2 regions of the Virgibacillus sediminis genome follow, and region 1 is predicted to be linked to the other one. Evidence: predicted binding sites of a transcription regulator. Region 1 holds the regulator's gene; the other holds the start of a gene.

Region 1 (4,216 bases):
AGCGTGGTGACACGTGGAGCTGACGAATACTAATCGATCGAGGACTTAACTACATTCTTTACCATGTCACGGTATTTACTCTTATTTAGTTTTCAGGGTGCAAATCAACCCTATAAAGAAAGTTGTCTGGCGGCGATGGCGGAGAGGCCACACCTGTTCCCATGCCGAACACAGAAGTTAAGCTCTCCAGCGCCGATGGTAGTTGGGACTTTGTCCCTGCAAGAGTAGGACGTTGCCAGGCAACAGAATTTAAAAGCTAAGGTACAATTGTATCTTAGCTTTTTATTTTATTTTTATATTCAAAGCATATATTAGTATAAAAGGGCAATATGATTTATAATTCGTATAATAATCACTTTTAAGGGAGGTGTGGTAGTTGGAAACAATAATGAATGAAGTATTTCAAGAAGATTTGGATATAATGGTTATCCGCTTGCTTATCGCATTGGTATTATCAGGTATTATAGGATTTGAAAGGGAACTGAATAACCATTCTGCCGGTTTCCGTACCCATATCCTTGTGGGTGTCGGAGCATGCCTGATGATGTTGTTGTCGATATTTGGGTTTGAAGAATTTATGCAGCAATATGATAATGTGAGATTTGACCCGGCAAGGATTCCTTCCTATGTAATCAGTGGGATTGGTTTTCTAGGTGCAGGCACTATCATTGTCTATGGCGGAACTATTCGAGGTTTGACTACTGCAGCTTCCATATGGGCAGTTGCGGGAATCGGCCTTGTGGTAGGCGCAGGCATGTATGGGCCCGCTCTATTCACTACTTTAATTATCCTTATCAGTCTTGTCTTTTTAAATAATTTGGAAAGAATGTTCACAAAAGGCCATTCCACTAATATAGTAGAAATAGTAGCCCTTTCCGACTTGGAGATTCATGAAGTGATCAGTATCATGGAACATTACAAATTGAATGTCCAAAACGTGGAGATCCTTAAAGCGGAGCATAATCTTCGAAAGATATTCATAAAGACGGATCGGCTGAAAGATATGGAGAAAATCGCGTTATTTGAAGAAATATCCCGATTAAATGAAGTGAGAAACATTTCAGAACTTAAATAGCTTGCTTGCCTCCCCTAGACCTTACACAAATAGTTGCTGTAAGGTTTTTTCTTTTTCTTTTTTGTCTAGACTGTACATAGAAGACAACACATACTATTTGCAACTTGCTTTTTTTCCCGTATAATAAGAGTATAGTCAAAGATAGTCAAAGTCAAAAAGAAGTAGCAAGGAGGCGGGGTGCCGTGAGTAATATTTCTGATGTAATAGAACAGTATCTAAAAAAAATATTACAGGCAGATGGGCAGAATGTCATCGAGATAAAGCGCAGCGAGATTGCGGATCAATTCCAGTGTGTCCCCTCGCAGATTAATTATGTGATTAAAACGCGTTTCACAGTGGAAAAAGGGTATATAGTAGAGAGTAAACGTGGTGGAGGCGGATATATCCGCATCATGCGGGTAATACATCAGGATAAATCGGAATTAATAGATGAGGTTATTGATATGATTAACCCTTCTGTTACCCAGCAGGCAGCAGTTGATATAATGGGCAGGCTTATGGAGGAAAAACTAGTGACAGAGCGTGAAGCCAAGCTGATTATGAGTGCAGTCGACCGAACCACATTAGCTTTTCAACTGCCTTTACGTGATGAGATCCGAGCGCGTGTTCTAACTGCAATGCTTTCCACATTGAAATTTCTGAATGAGTAAGGAGGCTGAAGAAGCATGGATTGTCAGGAATGCCATAATCGACCGGCCACTGTTCACTTAACACAAGTCGTCAATGGCAATAAAACGACTGTGCACGTATGTGGTGTATGTGCAAAAGAAATGGGCTACATGAATTCTCCGGAGGAAGGCTATTCCCTTCAGAATCTGCTTTCTGGGCTGTTTAACTTTGACCCAGGTGGCCTGGGCCCACAAAAAGACCAGCCATACCAGCAATCGAAGGAGGTACAGTGCCCCGGTTGCAAAATGACTTTTTCAGAGTTCCAGCGCGTTGGCAAATTCGGGTGTGCTTCCTGCTATGAAACTTTTTCTTCAAGACTCGATCCAATATTCAGGAGGGTACATTCAGGAAATACCCAGCATTCCGGGAAAATCCCAAAACGCCAGGGCGGTGACTTGAAAAAGAAGAAACAACTGGAAAGCTATAGAGAGCAATTAAAAACCCTGATAGAGGAAGAAGAATTTGAAGAAGCTGCTAAGGTTCGCGATAAAATCAGGGAACTGCAGACGGGAAATGGTGAAAAGGAAGCGGGTGACGAAAACTGATGGCATTGGAAGATTTTATGAAACAGGCAATAAGTCCCTGGATGCGTGAAAATGGACCTGACAGCGATATTGTACTAAGCAGTCGTATTCGGCTGGCGAGGAACTTTTCTAATGTCGCGTATCCAATCCTTGCCGATCATAAAAGGCTCGAGGAGATCCATGATTTTTTTAAGAAGGAATATGACGGACAGTCTTTTGATGACGATCGGAACTTTTCTTTTATTTCTATGCAGGAAGTCAGCTCCATCCAAAAAAGGGTATTGGTTGAAAAGCATCTGATCAGTCCTCACTTGGCAAAAAACAGTCAAGCAGCTGCTGCACTCATATCCGAGAATGAACAGGTATCCCTTATGGTGAACGAAGAGGACCATATTAGGCTTCAAGTCTACTTCCCGGGGTTTCAATTACCGGAGGCCCTCAAGAAGGCATCCGCCTTGGACGACTGGTTTGAAGAGAAAATTGATTATGCTTTTGATGAAACAAGAGGATATCTGACCAGCTGTCCTACGAATGTGGGGACAGGTATGAGGGCCTCTGTCATGATGCATTTACCTGCACTGGCCATCACTAAACAGTTGAATCGGATGACCCCGGCGATTAACCAGCTAGGCCTAGTGGTCCGCGGTATTTATGGAGAAGGCAGTGAAGCCCTTGGGAATCTTTTCCAAATCTCCAACCAGATAACCCTAGGAAAATCTGAAGAAGATATTGTTGGAGATTTACAAAGTGTTGTGAAACAATTGATAACACATGAAAGGAATGCACGCTCCAGGCTATTGGAGCAGTCCAGCACCGAGGTGGAAGATCGTATCTTCCGTTCATATGGGGTTCTTGAGTACAGTAGAATCATGGAATCCAAAGAAGCGGCGAACCGTTTATCCAATGTACGGCTGGGAATTGATTTAGGCCTCATAAATAACGTGTCCAGAAATATACTGAATGAACTGGTCATCCTTACCCAGCCGGGTTTCCTGCAGCAATATGCAGAGCGGAAATTATCTGCTGGAGAGCGGGACGTGTTAAGAGCTTCTTTAATCCGTGAAAGACTGCAATTAGAAAAGTAGATGGGAGGAAAATTTATATGATGTTTGGACGATTTACGGAAAGGGCGCAAAAGGTATTAGCTTTATCACAGGAAGAAGCAGTTAGGCTGGGCCATAACAATATAGGTACGGAACATATTCTCTTAGGCCTGGTCCGTGAAGGAGAAGGCATTGCGGCTAAAGCTCTGCAGTCTCTGGGAGTTGAAGTGTCCAACATTCAAGAACAGGTGGAGGAACTGATTGGCGTCGGCAAGCAGCCAATGCAGTCTATTCACTATACACCAAGAGCCAAGAAAGTAGTGGAGCTATCGCAGGATGAAGCAAGGAAGCTGGGACATTCCTATGTAGGAACTGAGCATATCCTCCTTGGCCTAATTCGTGAGGGAGAAGGAGTTGCAGCCCGTGTACTGAACAACCTTGGTGTGAGTCTGAACAAGGCAAGGCAGCAGGTGCTTCAGCTTCTTGGCAGCAATGAATCCCAAAGTGGCCGGCAGGGCCGTAATGGGCAGCAGTCCAACGCCAGCACACCAACTCTGGATTCCTTGGCGCGAGATCTGACCGTGATAGCCAAAGAAGGCAAAATTGACCCGGTAATCGGACGATCCAAGGAGATTGAGCGTGTCATTCAGGTGCTAAGCCGCCGAACTAAAAACAACCCTGTCTTGGTTGGGGAGCCTGGTGTAGGTAAAACGGCTGTTGCAGAAGGGTTGGCACAGCAAATCGTTGATAATGAGGTGCCGGAAATCCTTCGTGATAAGCGTGTAATGACGCTCGACATGGGAACCGTCGTGGCAGGCACTAAATATCGTGGTGAATTTGAAGACCGTCTCAAAAAGGTAATGGAGGAAATCCGCCAAGCTGGCAATATCATTTTATTCATTGAC
Region 2 (4,216 bases), on a different contig from region 1:
CCTTGATACGTATGAATGGAGCTTTATCCGTTTCCAGGCAGAATTTTGTTTTAGATGTACAGACCGAAAATGCGGCCATCGCAAGGAGAATATATACATTAATAAAATCGCTTTACTCTATTCCCGTGGAACTTTTGGTGCGGAAAAAGATGAAGTTGAAAAAGAATAACGTCTATATTGTGCGGATGAAGGAAGACGTTAAACATATGCTGACAGATCTGGGTATCTTTGAGGAGCCGTACAGGCTGGTACGAACGATATCCAATAAGTTCCTGGAAAAACCATGCTGCAGAAAGTCATACCTGCGGGGGGCCTTTTTGGCAGGCGGTTCCATCAATAACCCGGAAACTTCCTCTTATCATCTGGAAATTTTCAACTTCCACCAAGAACATAATGATGCTTTATGTGAACTGCTGAATGAATTTGGTCTGAATGGAAGAAAGCTGGAGCGCAAAAACGGCTATATCGTTTATTTGAAAGAAGCGGAAAAGATTACAGCATTCCTAAGTGTTATCGGGGCCCACAATGCGTTATTTAAATTTGAGGATGTCCGGATTGTGCGGGATATGAGAAACTCTGTCAACCGCCTAGTCAATTGCGAGACAGCCAACCTCAACAAAACTATAGGAGCAGCATTCCGCCAAATTGAAAATATCAAACTGATCGAACAAACAGTAGGCCTTGATCAACTGCCGGAGAAATTGCAGGAAATAGCCAAATTGAGGGTGGAACATGAGGATGTTACACTGAAAGAACTTGGTGAACTGGTATCGACTGGCAAAATTTCAAAATCCGGCGTCAATCACCGATTGAAGAAGATCGATGAGTTTGCAGAGAAAATCAGGCAGGGAAAAGCACCGGCAACGAAATGATTCATTTTGCAAGAGGTTCATGATATAATACAGGTAAATTAAAATATCATAATAATTTTACATGCCATAGAAATCGGCAGTTCCAGCTTTGGGCAGGAGCTGTCGATTAACTACAATATGGTCTGGCAGCGCTTACGAGTAGAGAGGATGAGGAATTTGGTTGAGAAATCCGTCAAAGTGGAATTGGATACAGGGCTCCAGGCACGGCCTGCAGCACAGTTTGTACAAGAAGCAAACCGGTATTCAGCAAATTTATTTCTGGAAAAAGGCGGAAAAAAAGTTAATGCCAAAAGTATTATGGGGTTAATGAGTCTGGCTGTAACAAGCGGAGAAGAGATTAAAATAATTGCAGAAGGTGCAGATGAAGCCGATGCACTTGAGCATTTAATCTCCTTTGTCTCAAATTGATCTGGTTCATTCGCTAAAGAACCGAACCATATACGACCACATATAAAAAAATATCCCTTTCACATTTGTGAAAGGGATATTTTACTACTTCTCATTGCGTTCCAGAATTTTATCTATCAAACCATACTCTACAGATTTTTGAGCACTCATGAAATTGTCACGCTCTGTATCACGTTCAATGACCTCAAGCGGCTGACCGGTACGCTCTGAAAGAATCTCGTTCATTTTACGTTTCATTTCGATGATGCGGCGGGCATGGATTTCTATGTCTGTAGCCTGTCCCTGAGTCCCACCTAAAGGCTGGTGAATCATCACTTCACTATTAGGCAGGGCATAGCGCTTGCCTTTTTCCCCTGCAGCGAGCAGAAAAGCACCCATGGATGCCGCCATGCCTGTACAAATGGTGGATACATCCGGCTTAATGAACTGCATCGTGTCGAAGATGGCCATGCCGGCAGTGATGGATCCGCCTGGTGAGTTGATGTACAGTGAGATGTCTTTCTCCGGATCTTCCGCTTCCAGGAATAGTAATTGGGCAACGATGGTATTGGCTACATTATCATCTATTCCGCTTCCAAGCATGACAATGCGGTCTTTCAGCAGGCGAGAGTAAATGTCATAGGCGCGTTCCCCACGGTTGGTCTGTTCAATTACTGTCGGTATTAAGTTCATAAGTAAAATCCTCCCTTATTCAATAACGTTCTGTCTTTATCATAACTAAATGGTCAATAAAGGTCAAACGATAACATTCATTGACAAAGATAAATCTTTTACCCATCATTCCCAATCCACAGGTAATTAAACCTGTATGATTTATAAAAAGGGGTTGTCAAATTCGTAGAAGGGGGTTATAATATTCTATGTGCCAAAAAGATTTACATTCCTATGCGCCCGTAGCTCAGTTGGATAGAGCGTTGGTTTCCGGTACCAAGTCAGTCGGGGGTTCGAATCCCTCCGGGCGCGTCATCAATAGATAAGGCAAGAAGTGCAGACAAGCTGTATTTCTTGTCTTTTTCTATATTTAAAGATATATGGTCAGGGAGGAAAGTGCCATGGCATTGGAGATCGAATTAAAGAATGTTTCCTGGATATGGCAGGGACAAACTATTTTGTCAGAAATAGATTGGAAGGTGCAAAAAGGAGAACATTGGGCTGTGATGGGTTTGAATGGTTCTGGAAAGACCACGCTGCTAAATATGATCAACGGTTACATATGGCCTAGCATCGGGACTGTCCAGGTGATGGGAAACCTATTTGGAAAGACGGATATAAGAGAAATGCGCAAGTCCATCGGCTGGGTCAGTTCCTCCCTGCAAGAGCGTATCAGAGGTGTGGAACAGGCAGTGGATATAGTAGTGAGTGGCAAGTTTGCATCTATCGGGCTGTATGAGCGGCCTAATGAGCATGATTATCAGAAGGCATATCAATTGATGGAGCAACTGGGTTGTTCAGGGGTGGCTGACAGTTCCTATCAGTCATGTTCCCAAGGGGAAAGGCAAAAAATTCTGATTGCGAGAGGCTTAATGGGGAATCCCCGTCTATTAATATTGGATGAGCCTACGAATGGACTTGATTTCCTGGCTAGAGAAGAATTGCTTGAGTCGGTGAGCCGGTTGGCAGAACAGGAGGCCTCTCCCACCATCATTTACGTCACCCACCACGCCGAGGAGATCCTTCCTATTTTCTCTCACACATTATTGCTGAAGGATGGAAAGGTGTTTGAGGAAGGACAGACAGAAAGTGTCTTGACCAGTCAAAATCTTTCCCGCTTCCTTAATAAGGATATTAAAGTGGAATGGTATCAGGGCAGGCCCTGGATGCTGTTAAAAGAAAAGCTTAAGAGGTCATAATTGCAGGGGGATGGGAAGAACGTTTGTTTTTCATATATCCCCCCACCTCCTGCCTCTATTTATCGGATTGTCTCTATTTGTAGCTGCTTGATGATATTCTCTGCTGTTTGTTCCGGGCTAAAATCATCCGTCTTCACTTCAATATGGTGAGAGGAGCGATATATTTTTTGGCGTTCCTCAAATAATTGCTGGATCTCATCCATTGTTTTCCCCTGCAGAACAGGGCGGGTATCAATCAGCAGACTTAACCTTTCTTTCCAGGAAGGCCATGATATATCTAAGAAAGCAACTACACTATTACTTAGGCAAGTTTCTTTAATTTCCTCCTGTAAAAACGCGCCACCCCCTACGGAAATGATATACCCCTGCTGTTCAGCATAATTTATGATGACTTCTTTTTCTTTTTGACGGAAAGCCTCTTCTCCTCGAGATTGGAAAATTTCTGTGGCCGGCATGCCAAAATATTTTTCAATTTCTTGATCCGTATCGATAAAAGATCTGCCGGTCTGATTTGCCAGTTCCTCTCCGATTGTCGTTTTTCCTGCTCCCATAAAACCAATAAGTACAACGCTTTTTTGTGTAATTTGGCCTTCTTTCATTCTAATCCCCCCGCAAATATGTAATTAGCATCAGTATAAGATAAATGGATGTGTTTGCCCAGAGGAAAAATGATAGAGTTGGAGTATAATGATAAATAATTTGAATTATAGTGGAGGTCATCATATGAAGGTCGTGAAAGTCAGGGATGTACTTATCGGGGAAGGAACACCTAAAGTCATTATTCCGCTGATGGGAAGGACAGATAAGCAGCTGGCTGAAGAAGTGGCTGTGGTTAAAGAATCGGAACCGGACATGGTAGAATGGCGGGCAGATGTTCATGAACGAGTAGATTGTCTGGATGAAATCAGCGGAACCGCTGCCCAGTTGCGTAAAGATTTAGGGGAAATCCCATTATTGTTCACCTTCCGTACGGATAAAGAAGGAGGAAATAGGGAGTTGTCGGAAGACACTTACTTCCGGCTGCTGTCTAAGATAATTGATACCGGCATGGTGGATGTGATTGATGTAGAATACTTTGCTGATAAG

Evidence for each region. The regulator CtsR, encoded in region 1, represses protease genes until heat stress. The targets are predictions, from matches to a motif close to ATGGTCAATAAAGGTCAAACA.
Region 2: clpP (ATP-dependent Clp endopeptidase proteolytic subunit ClpP) is a predicted target of CtsR. The motif match lies at 2,002-2,022, and genes of this name have one in related genera.

What each region holds. Positions count from the first base shown of each region.
Region 1 covers NZ_JBHRRZ010000034.1:57,856-62,071, reverse strand. The annotation lists rRNA gene rrf (5S ribosomal RNA) at 126-241, shown strand; gene ACFODW_RS13360 (MgtC/SapB family protein) at 422-1,075, shown strand; gene ACFODW_RS13355 (CtsR family transcriptional regulator) at 1,258-1,725, shown strand; gene ACFODW_RS13350 (UvrB/UvrC motif-containing protein) at 1,741-2,289, shown strand; gene ACFODW_RS13345 (protein arginine kinase) at 2,289-3,353, shown strand; gene clpC (ATP-dependent protease ATP-binding subunit ClpC) at 3,371-4,216, shown strand, end outside.
Region 2 covers NZ_JBHRRZ010000003.1:109,816-114,031, reverse strand. The annotation lists gene whiA (DNA-binding protein WhiA) at 1-872, shown strand, start outside; gene ACFODW_RS02470 (HPr family phosphocarrier protein) at 1,029-1,280, shown strand; gene clpP (ATP-dependent Clp endopeptidase proteolytic subunit ClpP) at 1,365-1,952, opposite strand; tRNA gene ACFODW_RS02460 (tRNA-Arg) at 2,168-2,243, shown strand; gene ACFODW_RS02455 (ABC transporter ATP-binding protein) at 2,333-3,130, shown strand; gene ACFODW_RS02450 (shikimate kinase) at 3,190-3,729, opposite strand; gene aroD (type I 3-dehydroquinate dehydratase) at 3,854-4,216, shown strand, end outside.